One region of the Massilia sp. BKSP1R2A-1 genome, then DNA from elsewhere that is predicted to be linked to it. Evidence: predicted binding sites of a transcription regulator. Region 1 holds the regulator's gene; each other region holds the start of a gene.
The links. The regulator FliA, encoded in region 1, starts transcription of late flagellar genes. The targets are predictions, from matches to a motif close to CTAAAGTTTNNNNNNNNNNNGCCGNTA.
Positions count from the first base shown of each region.

Region 1 (5,309 bases):
AGCGGCGACTACCAGATCGCCTACAAGACCTCCTCGCCGCAGCTCTTCCTGGCCCAGCCGCAGGACAACGCCCGCACCGGCGTGGCCGCCGCCTTCGACGCCGACAACGCCGACAACGCCTCGCTCGCATCGAGCCCGGTGTCGGTCTGGATCGACGGCCGCGTGGCACGCGGCCAGAAGTCGCAGCTCATGCTCGACATCGAGGCGATGAAACGCGAAGCAGCGCAGCCGGCCGCGGCCAGCCTGAGCTTCAGCAAGTGCACCACCTCGCAGCAGACCACCATCACCCAGGCGATGTCGGCCGGCAGCAATATGGCCAACAACAGCGATGCCTACATGCAGAACGGCGTGATCGGCACCCGCTACACCAAGTGGTTCGGCGCCAACAACGCCACCCGCGTGGCCACCGTGAAGTCGCACTTCGCCGCCATCAAGGACGCCTTCGCCAACAAGCCGGTGACCGTGGACTGCGGCTGCAACCAGAACTACTACGCCTACGTCTACCCGACCCAGCCCTACAAGATCTACGTCTGCAAGGCCTTCTGGACCGCGCCGATGACCGGCACCGACTCGAAGGGCGGCACCCTGGTGCATGAGATGAGCCACTTCAACGTGGTGGCCGGCACCGACGACCACGTCTACGGCCAGTCGGGCGCCGCCAGCCTGGCGATCAGCAACCCGGCCCAGGCGGTCGACAACGCCGACTCGCACGAGTACTTCGCCGAGAACACCCCGGCGCTGAACTAAACGGCGAATCGTTTTTCGTAGGGTGGGCGGCTGTGCCGCCCACGCGTTCAACCGGCTGATGAATGGACGATACGTCTGCTCATACGGAATTTGGACGCGCGGACGGCGAAGCCGTCCACCCTACAACGGCCGGCGTGCCCGGGACGATTTCATTTGGCGAAGGTGAACCTGACCGGCGCCGCGGGACTGTGCGATATGGCATCGAGCTGCTTCACGTCCTTCAGGTATGGCCCGTCATAGCGGATCTCGTAGCTGTGCTTCCCCTTGTGGAAGGCATAGGTCGGCGTGATGTCGATGGTGTTCATGTGCATGGAGTGCGGCTTCACCTCCTGGTAGTCGCCGGCGGTGAGCGCGCCGCGCTTGACCATCATGCCGGTATAGTCGACCGGCCTTCCCTTCGCATCCAGCACCTCGAAGCGGCGGCCGGTCAGCTCGTCGCCGGCGGCCACTTCGCGCGGCACCCAGATCGGGGTGTCGCCGCGGTTCTCGATCGTCAGGCGCACCTTTACCTTGCTCGAGCCCGTCTCGACTTCGAGCTGGTGGCGCACCGGGGCATCCTTCTCCACCGCGCCGACGGCGCTCACCAGGCCACCCAGCGCGAAGGCCAGCACAGGCACAAATCGTTTGACATGCATGCGTGCTCCATGAAAGAAAATGTCACTCACTGTACCAGCAGCGGCTCCGGTGTCGTCGCGAGGATCATCACCGCCACGCGGCGGTTCCTGGCCTGGTTCAGCGGCGTGTCGTTCGGCGCCACCGGGCGCGTGGCGCCATGGCCGATGGCCGACAGGCGCGTATCCCGGACACCCTGCTCGATGAAGAGGCGCACCACGCTCGCCGCGCGCACCGCCGACAGTTCCCAGTTCGAGGCGAACTGCGCATTCGTGATCGGCAGATTGTCGGTGTGCCCTTCGACCTCGATCGCATGCGGATCGTTCTTGAGCAAACCGGCCACCTCGCCCAGCACCTCGCGCGCATCCGGCTGCAGCACGGCCTGGCCCTGGTCGAAGAGCACGCTGGCATTGAGCTCCACGCTGATGCCGCGCGCATTTTGCGTCACCCTCACCTGGCCCGATTTCACGAGGGGCATCAGGGTCGCCGTCAGGTCCCTGGCCAGCACTTCCATGCGTTCGCGCTCGCGCCGCGCCGCTTCCAGGCGCTTGCGGTTGACGATGTGGGAGAGCGGCAGCACCGGCTCGACATTGGTGTTCACCTGCGGCGCCGCGCCGCGTCCGCCGAAGGCGTCGCCCAGCGCTTCGGACAGCACCGCGTACTTGCCTTCGTTGACGATGGAGATCGCGTACATGACGACGAAGAAGGCGAACAGCAGGGTGATGAAGTCGGCGTAGGAAATCAGCCAGCGCTCGTGGTGTTCGCCGGCGCCCACTTCATCGTCGTAGCGTTTGCGCGCCATGGCAGGTCAATGACGCGCGAGAAGGCTGGCCACGCGCTCGTCGACCACGCGGGTATGGTCGCCCGAAGCCAGGTCATGGAAGACTTCGGCAAGGATTTCGTATTGAGCCACCTTGTCGCTGACGATGGCCTTCAGCTTGTTCCCGACCGGGTAGAAGAACAGGTTGGCCAGCCCCACGCCGTAGACGGTGGAGACGAAGGCGACGGCGATGCCCGAGCCGAGCCGCGACGGATCGGACAGGTTTTCCATCACGTGGATCAGCCCCAGCACGGCGCCCAGGATGCCGATGGTCGGCGCATAGCCGGCCGCCGACTCCCAGATGCGGGCCGCCTGGCGCTGCGAGAATTCATAGGCGCTGATCTCGCCCTCTAACAGGCTGCGGATCTTTTCGGGTGCGATGCCGTCCACCACCAGGCGCAGGCCCTTCTGGACGAATTTGTCGTTCGTTCCCATGTACTGCTCGAGAGAGAGAAGGCCGTCGCGCCGTGCCGAGAGGCTCCACAGCGCGATTTCCTGCGACAGTTTCTGGCGTCCGGATTTGGGCGGGAAAAAGACCCAGCGCAGCATGCGCATGCCCAGCGCGAAGCTGCGCTTTTCGCTCTGCAGCAGCACGGCGCCGAAGGTGCCGACCACCACGATGGCGAAGGCCGCCGGCTGGACCAGCGAGGCGAACTTGCCGCCGTCGAGCGTGTGGCCGACCAGGATGCCCGCGATCGCGAGCACCAGCCCGGCTACGCTTGCCCAGTCCACAACTGCTCCTTGAGGGCGGCGCGCAGCCGCGAGACCGCCTGGGTGTGCAGCTGCGACACCCGCGATTCGCTGACGCCCATGACGGCGCCGATTTCCTTCAGATTCAGTTCTTCCTCATAGTAGAGGCCCATCAGCATCTTCTCGCGCGGCGGGAGATTGTCGATGGCGTCGATGACGGCCTGGCGGAAGCCCGTATCGAGCAGGCTGCGCAGCGGATCGCTGTCGTCCACGGCATAGCGGTCGAGGAAGCCGTCGCTGCCGTCCTCGCTGTCGTGGAAGTCTTCGTAGTAGACCAGCTGGTGGCCGCCCGAGTCGCCCAGCATTTCCTGGTAGTCGGCGAGCGACATCTTGAGCGACTTGGCGATCTCGGATTCGCTGGCCGGACGTCCCAGGCGCTGGTTCAGCGCCTCCATCGCGGCCTCGACCTTGCGCATGTTCTGGCGCGTCGAGCGCGGCATCCAGTCGCTGTTGCGCAGCTCGTCGAGCATGGCGCCGCGGATGCGCAGCACCGCATAGGTCTCGAACTGGGCGCCGTGGTTGTCTTCGTAGCGGTTGATCGCGTCCAGCAGGCCCATCATGCCTGCCTGGACCAGGTCATCGACTTCCACCGAAGGCGGCAGCTTGGCCTTCATGTGGTGGGCAAGGCGCTTCACCAACGGCATGTGCTCCGTCAGCAAATGGTTCTTGTCCGCTTTCCCTTTGACCGTGTACATGCGTTAAGTGTTCTTTTTCTCTTGGTTCGGCTTGTCGAACGCGTGGGCGGGGGACCGCCCACCCTACAACTACCTGGTTTCATGCCCGCATCGCGTGCAAGGCAAACTTGCCAGCCAGCCTGCGAAACGCGACCGACGCGCCCGCCAGCGGGAAGGCATCGACCACGGCGCGGCCCAGGCGCGCGGCCCGGTGCAGGTACTCGTCGGCCGGCACCGAGCCCATCGAGCTCAGGCTGACCGCCAGGTAACGGCTTGCTGCGGTAGACATATTATCGTATACAACCTTGGCCTCGGCCTCTGTCGCGCCGGTAACGAGGATACCGAAGGGGCGGCGGCCCAGTTGCTGGGACAGGCGCTTGATCAGGGCGTAGGCATTCGTGATCGAGGCGGCGGAGGTTCCCACCTGCACCACGATCTCGGACGAGGCCATCAAGGGCAGCGGAAATTCGTCATCCGGGCCCAGTTCGCCGTCGACCATCACGATGCCGGCCTGCTTGACCAGCACGTCGAAGGTCTTGGCCAGGCGGCGGGTATCGGTATTGCCGATCGGCGTGCCGAGGGTGGCCACCGAAAAGCCTTGCGGCACGGCGTGCATCACCTGGTTCAGGGCCGCTTCCTGGCGCGCCACGTTGGCCAGCGTCGCCGCGCGGTTCAGGCCGAGGCGGCGGGCCACGCCGTAGTCGCGCTCGCAGGCGTCGACGATCAGGACTTCGTTGCCAGTCTGGGCCAGCGAGGCGCCCAGGTTGACCAGCATGGCGCCCTTGTCGTCTTCAGGGGTGGCGGAGAGGAAGGTCACGATGCGCGGGCGCGGGCCCTGCAGCATCCGGCGCAGGCCTTCGGCCTGGTCGAAGTCGAAACTAGCCAAGGTGCACCTCGCGCATGCCGCGGTCCTGGCTGAGTTTACCAGCTGCGGCCATCATCATCGGCAGGTCGGCGTCGCCGAACTGGGCTGCCGCGTTGCGGGTATTGCGGAAGGCGCGGTCGATCAGCATGGCGCGGTCGGCCAGGTGCAGGTCTTCCGGCACGCGCTGGCCGTTCGAGATGTAGTGCAGGTTCAGCTTCTGGCGGATCACGACGTCCAGCACATTACCGATGGAAGCGGCTTCGTCCAGCTTGGTCATGATGCAGCCGGCCAGGCCGGTGCCCTGGTAGGCGCGCACCACTTCGTTCAGGGTCTCGTTGGTCGAGGTCGCGTTCAGGCACAGCAGGCGCTTCACGTCGGCGCCGGATTCGCTCAGCATGGCAACCTGCTCGGTCACCATCTGGTCGCGCTGCGACATGCCGATGGTGTCGATCAGCACGGTGTGCTTGTTCTTCAGCTCTTTGAGGGCAATGCGCAGGTCGGCCTCGTCCTTCACCGAGTGCACCATCACGCCCAGGATCTTGCCGTAGATGCGCAACTGTTCGTGGCCGCCGATACGGTAGGCATCGGTGGTGATCAGGGCCAGCTTGTCCGGGCCGTGACGCATCACGCAGCGGGCCGCCAGCTTGGCGGTGGTGGTGGTCTTGCCGACGCCGGTCGGACCGACCAGGGCGAACACGCCGCCACGGTTCAGGAGGTCGTCTTCGTTGGCAATCGTCGTCAGGTTGCGCGCCAGGACGGTCTTGATCCAGCGCAGCGCGTCGGCGGCGTCTTTCGTCGCCGGCATTTTTTCGATGAGGTAGCGCGCCAGGGTCGCCGAGAA
Region 1 is NZ_JBOBRE010000016.1:48,514-53,822, forward strand. It holds gene ACQ7JA_RS21145 (M35 family metallo-endopeptidase) at 1-747, shown strand, start outside; gene ACQ7JA_RS21150 (hypothetical protein) at 897-1,382, opposite strand; gene motD (flagellar motor protein MotD) at 1,409-2,161, opposite strand; gene ACQ7JA_RS21160 (flagellar motor protein) at 2,168-2,911, opposite strand; gene ACQ7JA_RS21165 (RNA polymerase sigma factor FliA) at 2,893-3,624, opposite strand; gene ACQ7JA_RS21170 (MinD/ParA family ATP-binding protein) at 3,704-4,489, opposite strand; gene flhF (flagellar biosynthesis protein FlhF) at 4,482-5,309, opposite strand, start outside.

Region 2 (5,309 bases), on a different contig from region 1:
GTTCCGGCGCCCGTGCCGGCGCCCGTCATCGCGGCGCCGGTTGTCCAGCCCGTGAAGGCGCCGGTGGCCGTGGCCGCCCGGCCCAGGCCCCCGGCGCCGAAACCGGTGCCCAGGCCGGTAATGCCCAAGGCGGCGACGGTGGAGGAGAAGCCCGTGGCCGCAGCGGCGCCGGCCGCCTGCGTACCGCAGCCGGTGCCGGATACCAATGCCTGCGTCGTGCTGGGCGCGAAGAACGCCATGCTGCGCGAGCAGCTGGGCCAGCTCGAAGACAAGGTGAAGGTGCTGCAGGTGGCGATGGGCGCGCCGGCCTCGGCGGTCGTGCCGCCGGTAAAACCCTACAAGCCGAAGAAAAAGAAGGCGGAGCCGCCGCCACCCGAGCCCGACACGCCGTGGGTCCTGGTCGGTGGCGGCATCGCAGCCGTGCTGGCCCTGCTGGCCGCGCTGCTGGTGCTGCGGCGCCGGAAGGGGGCCGCCCGCCCGGCTCGCCGTGCGGAGCCGAAAGTCGGCCTGCTGGCGCGCATGAAGGCCCGCCTCAAGCGCAAGCCGGCGCCCGCCAAAGCGGCCGAGCCGACCCTGGAAGAGGCCGTACACGACTCGTCTACACAAGTCTGATTTTTGCGTTATACTCGTTTCGTGGTCGCGAGATCACAGACGGCGCGAAGGCCTGTCGCAGCCACCACCGATAGCGTGGCGCGGAACCAGGTGACGTTGAAGAAACGCTCGTGTCCGGAAGCAGTTCGCCAGCCAGCTGAGGCAGCGAACGCCGGCAGCAACCGGCAGAAGGCGACGCCAGGAGATACCTGGAGGTCGCTCTTCCCCCCATTCCGTGGCCGAGCCTCGCTCGGCCGCACATCAAGAAAGCGCCTGCGGGCGCTTTTGTCTTTTCTCCGCGCCATTCCGGCTCATGCCATATGCATCCGGGGTCTCGCGGCCAGCACGCGGACAGGCTACAATCGCCCAGCGGCATTACCCGGGCGTACTATGAAAAATTGGATCAATCGTTTGTTGAGCGGCGCGGACAGCCAGGCTGGCGCGCCACAAGGCGCTGCCGCAGCGCCGGATGAATCGTCTCCCGATGCGGCAGGCGACGGCGCCGGCATCGATGCGCTGTACTACGGCTGGCTCGCCGGACCGGCCACCTTCGAGGCCCCGGCGGAGACCGAGCGCCAGATCTTCGACCAGATCAGCCACTTCACCCAGAATCCGGCCATCGCGGCCGAGCTGGTGCCGCGGATTCCCGAACTGATCCCCAAGCTGCTGCGCAGCCTGCGCGACGAGAACGTCACGACCGGCGAACTGGCCACCCAGGTGGCGGAAGACGTGGTGCTGGTGGCCGAGGTGCTGCGCGAGGCGAACAGCGCCTATTATCGGCCGATGACCCCGATCAAGACCCTGGATGCCGCCATCATGCTGCTGGGCCAGAACGGCCTGCGCATGCTGCTGGCGCGGGTGGCCTTCCGGCCCGTGATCCGCATGCACGAGAGCGGTTTCGCGCGCCGCGCCGCGCCCCTGGTCTGGAACCATTCCGAGAAGTGCGCCGTCGCGGCCAGCCTGATGGCGCCGGGTGTGACCGCCGACATCTTCGAGTCCTGCCTCGCCGGCCTGATGCAGGACGTCGGCCTGATCGTCGCCTTCCGCCTGGCGGACCGGGTCTGCCCGAACGGCAAAGTGCCGGCCTCGGCCGCCTTCGGCGTGGAGCTGCTGGCGCGCAGCCGGCTGCTTTCCGGCGTCATCGCGACCCACTGGGATTTCCCGAACAATGTGGCGGAGGCGATCAGCCAGGCGGGCGAGCCGGACGGTTCGCCGCTGGCGCAGGCGCTGGGGCAGGGCGACCGGATCGCGAAGCTGCGGATCCTGATCGATGCCGGGCTGGTGGGCGAGGACGATGCGCTGGTGAATGAGGCCTTGAATGGGTTCCAGCGGCGTTGCCTCGGGAAGCTGAGTAAGCTCGAATCGTAGGATGGGCAGGTTCTGCCCGCGCGTCCAGCTCCGGCTCGCTCAGTGGCCGTGCATGCCGGAGTTGAACGCGCGGTCGGCAGAGCCGACCACCCTACCAAAGCAAAAGGGCGCCGACGGCGCCCTTTATCTATCTGATCGCCTGCCGATCAGTGCGCGCTCATCGCGCGTTCCACCTGGCCCATCCACGGCTCGGTCACATCGCGGATCGCACGGTCATTGGCCATCAGCTGCTTGATCAGATCGATCTTGCGCTGGCGCTTGGCGCCGTCCAGGGCCGGCACGCCGCCGATCGCCGCACCTGCCGCCACGCTGGCCTGCACGTTCAGCTTGTCGAAACCGTTCCAGTCGCCTGCCTGGGCAGCAACCTTCATCTGGCCGCTGAGGCCGGCGAGGTTTTCGTACATCGAGAGGACGTCGTTCGAGGTCATGTTGCTGCCTTGGCAAGTTTCACCGGCCGGATTGCCGGTTGTCTACCCTTTTACGGACGCGCTTTTCGGAACTTTAGGGTTTCATTGAAAAAAGATTGAATTTTTTTCGCACAGACACGGATGTTGTCAGTCATGCATGGTCAACCGACCCGCTTTGGTCCAGAATGCACCCGCCATTCCCCGGAATCGGCAGTTTGGCCGCGTTTTTTGCAGTCTGTCGCAATCCGGGCGCAGGCGTCCGGGGGCCTACGTAGAGTGCGTGCTGGGTAGTTGCGCCATGGAGCGCCACGCCATGATCAAAAAACCAAGAAAAGCTTTGCGAGAGAGAGACTTATGAGAGACATGCCAGTCGCACGCGCCGCGGCCGCGGTCGCGTTTGCGCTGACCACTGCCGGCGCCCAGGCCGAAGCGCCGTATGCATTTGCCACGACGCCGGGCAAATTGCCGAAAGACGTGATTCCTCTGCAGTACTCCGCCCACATCATGCCCGACGTGGCCGGCAACAGCTTCCGCGGCACCCAGACCGTCGAGATCGAGGTCCTCAACACCACCTCGACCATCATGCTGAACGCCGACAACCTGGAGATCGACAGCGCCAGCCTGAGCGGCAAGGAGATCGGCAAGCTCGCCCTCAAGCCCATCCTCGACAGGGGGCAGCAGACCCTGCGCTTCGAGCTGGCCAGGCCGCTGGCGCCGGGCAAGTACGCGCTGGACCTGACGTTCAAGGGCCAGATCAACCGCGAAGGCCGCGGCCTCTTCTACGTGAACTACAAGGCGGGCGGGGCGGACAAGAAGCTGATCGCCACCACCATGGCGCCGACCGATGCGCGGCGCATGCTGCCGACCTGGGACGAACCATCGTTCCGCGCCCGCTTCAAGCTGACGGTCGACGTCCCGAGCAACTTCAAGGCCTATTCGACCACTCCGATCGAGAAGCAGGAGCCGCTGTCCAAGGGCATGCAGCGCGTCACCTTCGGCAACACGCCGAAGATGCCGAGCTACCTGGTGGTGCTGGTGGCGGGCGAGATGGAAAGGGTCGCGGCGAAACAGGACGGCGTCGAGATCGGCATCGTGACCACCGAAGGGAAGGGCGCCTCGACCGCCTTCCCCCTGCAAGCCTCGCGCGACCTGCTGCGCTACTTCAACCATTACTTCGGCATCCCGTATCCGCTGCCCAAGCTGGACCAGATCGCCATCCCCGGCGGTTTCAACGGCGCCATGGAAAACTGGGGCGCCGTCGTCTACAACGAGCCGACCCTGCTCTACGACCCGAAGAAGAGCCCGGACCGGGTCAAGAAATTCACCTTCAACATCAATGCCCACGAGCTGGCCCACCAGTGGTTCGGCAATCTGGTCACCATGGCCTGGTGGGACAATCTCTGGCTCAACGAAGGCTTCGCGTCCTGGATGGCGGCCAAGGCGACCCAGCACTTCCATCCGGAATGGCGCCCCTACCTGGACGAGATCGCCGCCCGCGAATACGTCATGAACCTGGACGCGCGCAAGACCACGCACCCGATCCAGACCCGCATCGACACCGAAGAGCAGGCCGCCGCCGCTTTCGACGCGATCACCTATTCGAAGGGCCAGGCCTTCCTGCGCATGCTCGAGGCCTACCTGGGCGAGGACAACTTCCGCAAGGGCATCCGCGCCTACATGGCCAAACACCAGTATTCGAATACCACCTCGAGCGACCTGTGGGCGGCATTGGAAAAAGCCTCCGGCAAGCCGGTCGAGAAGCTGGCGTCGGACTGGACCACGCAGCCGGGCTTCCCCCTGATCAAGGTCGAGCAGGCCTGCGAAGACGGCAAGCGCAAGATCACATTGTCGCAGGAGCAGTACCGCCTCGACGAGCCGGCGCCTGAGAAACGCCTGTGGAACGTTCCGCTGCAGGTCGGCACCGTCAACGGCAAGGCCTGGACCACTCTGCTGTCCGGCCCCTCGACCACGATCACCCAGGCCAGCTGCGAAGGCGCCCTGGTGGTCGACCCGTATAGCGTCGGCTATTTCCGCGTGCATTACGACCCGGCCAGCTTCCATGCCCTGGCCGAGCAGGCGCCACGCCTGCTGGACAGCACCCGCCTGCGCCTGCTGGCCGACAGCTGGAGCCTGGCCCTGGCCGGCCGCATGCCGCTCGACGCCTACCTCGACCTGGTGCGCAAGTACGCGAACGAGCCGCGCCCGGCCGTGTGGGAGGCGCTGCTGTCCCACCTGCGCACCGTGAGTTCGCTGCTGGGCGGCGAACCGGAGCAGGCCCTGGTGCGCCGCTTCTTCATCGACCTGGCGCGTCCCAGGCTCGCCACGCTCGGCTGGGACGAGAAGCCGGGCGAGAGTCCTGACGATGCCCAGCTGCGCGGCATGCTGGCCACCTCGCTGGCGCGCGCCGGCGACCCGGAGGCCATCGCCCAGGGCAAGGCGCGCTTCGCGCGCTTCCTGGAAGACCCAGCTTCGGTGCCGCCCTCGATGATCGACTTCGTCACCCTGACGGCCGGCCGCTACGCCGACGCCGCCACCTACGAAGCCCTGGCCGCACGGGCAGCCAACGCACCCAACAGCGAGGAGCGCAACCGCTTCGGGAAGGCGCTGACCAGCGCCCAGGATCCGGCGCTGGCCGCACGCACCCTGCAGATGCTGCTGTCGCCGCAGACTCCGCCCGACCTGATTCCCTACATCATCAGCGGCGTCTCCGCCGAGCACCTCGACCAGACCTGGAACTTCGCCGTCGCCAACCGCGACGCGCTGCTGAACAATATGGAAGCGCTCGGCCGCCACGCCCTGTTCGCCAGCATCGTCTCGAGCTCGGCCAACCCGGTCCACGCCGAGCTGGTCGAAAACTACATGCGCAAGAACTTCGGCGCCGACGGTGTTGTCGAAGCCGAGCGCGCCGGCAATGGCGTGCGCATCCGTGCCGCCCAGAAGGCG
Region 2 is NZ_JBOBRE010000014.1:5,002-10,310, reverse strand. It holds gene ACQ7JA_RS19490 (type IV pilus assembly protein FimV) at 1-612, shown strand, start outside; gene ACQ7JA_RS19485 (HDOD domain-containing protein) at 982-1,959, shown strand; gene ACQ7JA_RS19480 (flagellar protein FliT) at 2,106-2,387, opposite strand; gene ACQ7JA_RS19475 (M1 family metallopeptidase) at 2,730-5,309, shown strand, end outside.
Region 2: a site for FliA is predicted at 2,438-2,464, ahead of ACQ7JA_RS19480 (flagellar protein FliT). Genes of this name have one in related genera too.

Region 3 (5,309 bases), on a different contig from region 1:
CGGCCCCGCCGGCGCCTCCAGCCGCCCATGGCGCCACCGAGGTGCTGTCCACCTTCGCCCGCAAGCTCGCCGACACGCCGGGCGAGGTGTCCGAATATGGCCGCCGCCTGGTGCGCGCGGCGAAGCAGGAAGACTGGACCGGCTATGCCCAGACCCTGAGCCAGGTCGCCGAGCGCCACCTGCGCCGCAACACCCCGGTGATGGCGCTGGGCGACGAGGATCCGGACGCGCGCCACCTGCGCGAGATGCTGGGCCGCGCCCTGGCCTATGCCCTGGCCACCCTGCTCGCCGGCGACCCGCAGCAGGTGGCGGAAGCCGAATCGCTGGGCGCCGCCGTCAAGCTCGCGCGCGGCGAAGCCGAGATGATCGAACTGGCCGGCCGCCTGAAACAGCTGTGCTACCAGATCGAACTGCGCAGCGGCGACTCGGCCGAGGAGCAGGAACTGCTGCTGCGCCTGTTCCGCCTGCTGCTCGACAACGTCACCGAGCTGCTCGACGACGACAGCTGGATGCGCGGCCAGATCGCCGCCGTGCAAGACCTGATCTCCGGCCCCATGGACGCACGCGCGCTGGAAGACGCGACCCGCAGCCTGAAGGACGTCATCCTCAAGCAGGGCCAGCTGCGCCACAGCATCTCCGACGTGCGCGCCACCATGAAGAACATGATGATGACCTTCATCGACCGGCTCGGCTCGGTGGCGGCGTCGACCGGCGACCACCATGCGAAGCTGGCCGGCTACGCCGAGCGCATCGGCCGCGCCGGGAATATCGGCGAACTGAACGAGGTGATGGAAGAGGTGCTGCGCGAGATGCGCGCGGCCCAGGACGAGGCGCTGGCCTCGCGCGACCGGATGGTCGCCGTGCACCAGGAAGTGCAGGAAGCCGAGGAACGCATCCGCGCGCTGGAATCCGAACTCCAGCACATGAGCGAGCTGGTGCGCGAAGACCAGTTGACCGGGAGCCTGAACCGCCGCGGCCTGGACGATGTGTTCGAGCGCGAGAGCGCGCGCGCCGACCGCCGCAACATGCCCCTGTGCGTGGCCATGCTCGACCTCGACAATTTCAAGAAGCTCAACGACACCTACGGCCACCTGGCCGGCGACGGCGCCCTGAAACACCTGGTCAAGGTGGTGCGCGACACCCTGCGCTCGATGGATGTGATCGCCCGTTTCGGGGGCGAGGAATTCCTGATCCTGCTGCCCGAGACCACGGTCGACGCGGCCGCGGCCGCCATGGTGCGCGTGCAGCGCGAGCTGACCCGCCACTTCTTCTTGCACGATAACGAGAAGATGCTCATTACCTTCTCCTGCGGCGTGGCCCTGCGCCATCCGAACGAGGACCAGGCCAGCCTGACCGCGCGCGCCGACCGCGCCATGTACCAAGCCAAGAATAGCGGCAAGAATCGGGTGGTGATCGCGGATTAGGAAGGTTTTCCTACAGGATAGACTTCTCGTATCCAGGCTGCCTCCCCGCGCGCGGAGCGTGCTCTCCCAACCTATCCTGTCCCAGACCATGGCAATCCTTCATCCGACCCGTACGCTTTCCGCCCTCCTGCCCCGCTACGTCAGCCGCTTCGCCTGCATCGGATCGGCCTGCGAAGACACCTGCTGCTCCGGCTGGACCGTCAGCCTGGACAAGAAGACCTTCAACGCTTATCGCCAGAGCAAGCATCCGGAGCTGAGCAAGACGTTCGAGACCAGTCTGCGGCGGCAGCGCAGCCAGGGCTCCGACAGGAACTACGGCAAGATCGACCTGCATGGCGAGGGCGGCAGCTGCCCCATGATGCAAGGTGGACTGTGCGGCGTGCAGGCGCACATGAACGAAAGCCATCTGTCGAACACCTGCTTCAGCTACCCGCGCATCTCCGCGAACTTCGGCGGCCAGGTACAGCAGGCCCTGCAACTGTCCTGCCCGGAAGCGGCGCGCCAGGCTCTGCTGGCGCCGGATGCCTTCGATTTCATCGAGGCCGGCATCACCGTGCGTCCCGACACCGTCCAGCGCGTCGATGCCGATGGCGCCCAGGGGCAGCACCTGATGCACGAGGTGCGGATCTTCTGCCTGCAGCTGATGCGCACCGAGGGCCTGGAACTGTGGCAGCGCCTGGCGCTGCTGGGCGTCTTCTGCGAGCAGCTTGCGGCAACCCGCTCCGCCGACGTGCAGGCGCTGCTGGACAGTTTCGCCCGGCTGGTCGAAGACGGGGCCGTGCTCGACGCCTTGCGCGACCTCCGGCCCAACCATCCCGCCCAGGCCATGGTGTTCGCCACCCTGTGGAGCAGCAAGGAGTCGCCCGCACGCAGCGAACGCCAGCGCGAGGTGATCGACATGGTCGCGCGCAACCTGGGCGCCGATGCCGAATCCGGCGTGGCCCACATCGACGAGCTGGTGGCCCGCTATACCACCGGGGTACAGCGCCTGCCCCTGGCGCTCGAGGCAGCGCCACACTTGCTGGAACACTACGTATTGAACGAGATGTTCATGCACCTGTTCCCATTCGACCAGGCCAATCCCTACGACTGCTACCTGCAACTGGTCTCGCGTTTCGGCCTGCTGCGCATGATGCTGGCGGCCCAGTGCGCCCCCGAAGGACCGCTGCCGGACGCCGCCGCCCTCGTCAAGACCGTGCAGGTCTTTTGCCGGCGCTTCCGCCACGATGTGAATTTCGCCACCAGGGTCAACCATGCGCTCAAGAACAGCGGCTGGGACAGCCTGGACAAGCTGTACGGCTTCCTGCGCCATTAAGTTGTTGTCGAATCGACCTCGAGAACGCGGCCAGGTGCCGCGTTTTTTTGTTTTCCAGACCCTGCTTGAGGACCGGCAGCGAGAAAAATAAATTTATTTTTGCCCTAAAGTCCCCGATTTTTGCGCCGTCTAGACGCGCGCTCCACGCAAACTTGAGGACTTTTTTCGCAGTTTATTTTCGTTGCCCGCCATAAAGCTTTTACGGGGGACTCCGTTACCAGCATCAACAGCGGTGTGATCGTCACGGAACAGCGTGGCGCACCAAAGTGAACAGGGTACAGTCGCCCGCCCCATAAAGTAGTAAGTCTGGAGAAATACCATGGCATCCGTCATCAACACCAACATCGCTTCGCTCAACTCGCAACGTAACCTGACCTCGTCGCAGACCTCGCTGACCACCTCCCTGCAGCGTCTGTCGTCGGGTCTGCGCATCAACAGCGCAAAGGACGATGCAGCCGGCCTGGCGATTTCGGACCGCATGAACTCGCAAATCCGCGGGATGAACCAAGCTTCCCGTAACGCCAACGACGGCGTCTCGATGGCCCAAACCGCAGAAGGCGCTCTGGCAAACTCGGGCGACATCCTGCAGCGTATCCGCGAACTGGCCGTCCAGTCCTCGAACGCTTCGAACTCGGCCGGCGACCGCAAGGCGCTGCAGACCGAAGTCACCCAGCTGACCTCGGAACTGAACCGCATCGCTACCACCACCTCGTTCAACGGCCAGCAACTGCTGGACGGCACCAGCGGCACCTCGAACTTCCAGGTCGGCGCCAATGCCAACGAACTGATCTCGATGTCGGGCTCGAACTTCACCACCAGCTCCTACGGCACCAACCAGGTCGCCAAGGACGTGCCGGAAGTGAAGGCCACCACCAACTTCGACGCAACCAAGGCAGTCACCATCAACGGTTCGGCCGGTTCGGCCGATGCCAAGGGCGGCACCGCCAAGGCCCTGGCCGCTTCGGTGAACCAGAACTCGGGCACCACCGGCGTGACCGCAACGGCCAAGACCGAAACCATGCTGGCCCTGGGCGGCGGCGAGAGCTACACCCTGGAACTGAAGGGCGACAACTCGACCGCGGTCAAGATCTCGTTCTCGACCGGCGCCGGCACCTCGGCAACCGACCTGGCGGCAGGCATCTCGGCCTTCAACGCACGTTCGGCGGAAACCGGCGTGACCGCCGAGTACGACGCCAAGAACAAGGGCATCAAGCTGACCCACGCTTCGGGTGAAGACATCAACCTGAAGAACGTCGCGACCGCCGCCAACACCACCCTGAACGTGCACTCGTACAAGACCGATACCACCACCGCACAGAACGTGCTGGTCGGCGCCGGTTTCGATGCCAAGGCCGCCGGCGCCACCGCCATCGGCAACGGCCACGTGACCCTGGATTCGGAGAACAGCTTCTCGGTGAGCGACGCGGGTTCGGGCCTGGCCCTGACCGGCAGCTCGAGCCTGAAGTCGGTCGCTTCGCTGGACATCAGCTCCTTCGCCGGCGCCCAGCTCGCGATCAAGATTGCCGACTCGGCACTGGCGACCGTGAACACCAAGCGCGCTGAAATGGGCGCACTGCAATCGCGCTTCTCGTCGGCCATCTCGAGCCTGCAGTCGAGCACCGAGAACCTGTCGGCATCGAAGAGCCGTATCGTCGACACCGACTTCGCAGCTGAAACCGCGAACATGACCCGCGGCCAGATCCTGCAGCAAGCCGGTACCGCGATGCTGGCCCAGGCCAACTCGCTGCCGAACGGCGTGCTGTCCCTGCTGCGTGGCTAATCCGCTGACAAGCTAGCGTTGTAAGCTCCCCGGCTGATTTCGATCAGCCGGGGTTTTTCACTTTGGGGTCCATATGAACATCCAGCCTTTAGGTGCGCCCGCCACGCCGAAGCTTGACGAACGGCCGGCACCCGACAGCATCGCCACCCGCGCTCCCGCTGCGCGCCAGCCCGAGGAAACCCGTGCCGGCAAGGAAGCACAGCAGCCTTCGCGCAAGGAACTCGACGAAGCGGTCAAGAAGATCAACCAGTCCCTGCCCGCATCCTCGCAGAGCCTGGAATTCTCGGTCGACGACGAGAGCAAGCAGACCGTCGTCAAGATCATCGACCTGAGCACGAAGGAAGTGGTGCGCCAGATTCCTTCGGTCGAAGCGCTCGAGATCGCCAAGTCGCTCGACAAGGCGATGGGCCGCCTGATCAGCCAGAAAGCCTGATGCCTGGCTTGCCGACGCCGCCCTCCCCTGCGGAGGGCGCGTTGTGTTTCTTGTACGATTTTCCCCAAGCCACAAATAAGCAGGTAATTCCTGCTCTCAAGTCCCCTTTGCTCCTGTCGATAATGACTTACATTATCTACTTTCGCAGGAGAAACAAGTGGCCATTTCCTCAGCCGGCATCGGTTCCGGTCTCAATGTAGACGACCTCGTCAGTAGACTGATGGCGGCCGAGTCTGCGCCGCTGACCAAATACGATGCGCGCACCGCCGCCTTCCAGTCCAAGCTCGACGCTCTGAGCAAGCTGAGCAGCGCCGTGGGCAGCTTCCAGGGCTCGCTGTCCTCGCTGACCTCGAGCGC
Region 3 is NZ_JBOBRE010000008.1:12,336-17,644, reverse strand. It holds gene ACQ7JA_RS13600 (GGDEF domain-containing protein) at 1-1,424, shown strand, start outside; gene fliB (flagellin lysine-N-methylase) at 1,513-2,739, shown strand; gene ACQ7JA_RS13590 (flagellin) at 3,059-4,519, shown strand; gene ACQ7JA_RS13585 (flagellar protein FlaG) at 4,593-4,952, shown strand; gene fliD (flagellar filament capping protein FliD) at 5,110-5,309, shown strand, end outside.
Region 3: a site for FliA is predicted at 2,930-2,956, ahead of ACQ7JA_RS13590 (flagellin). Genes of this name have one in related genera too.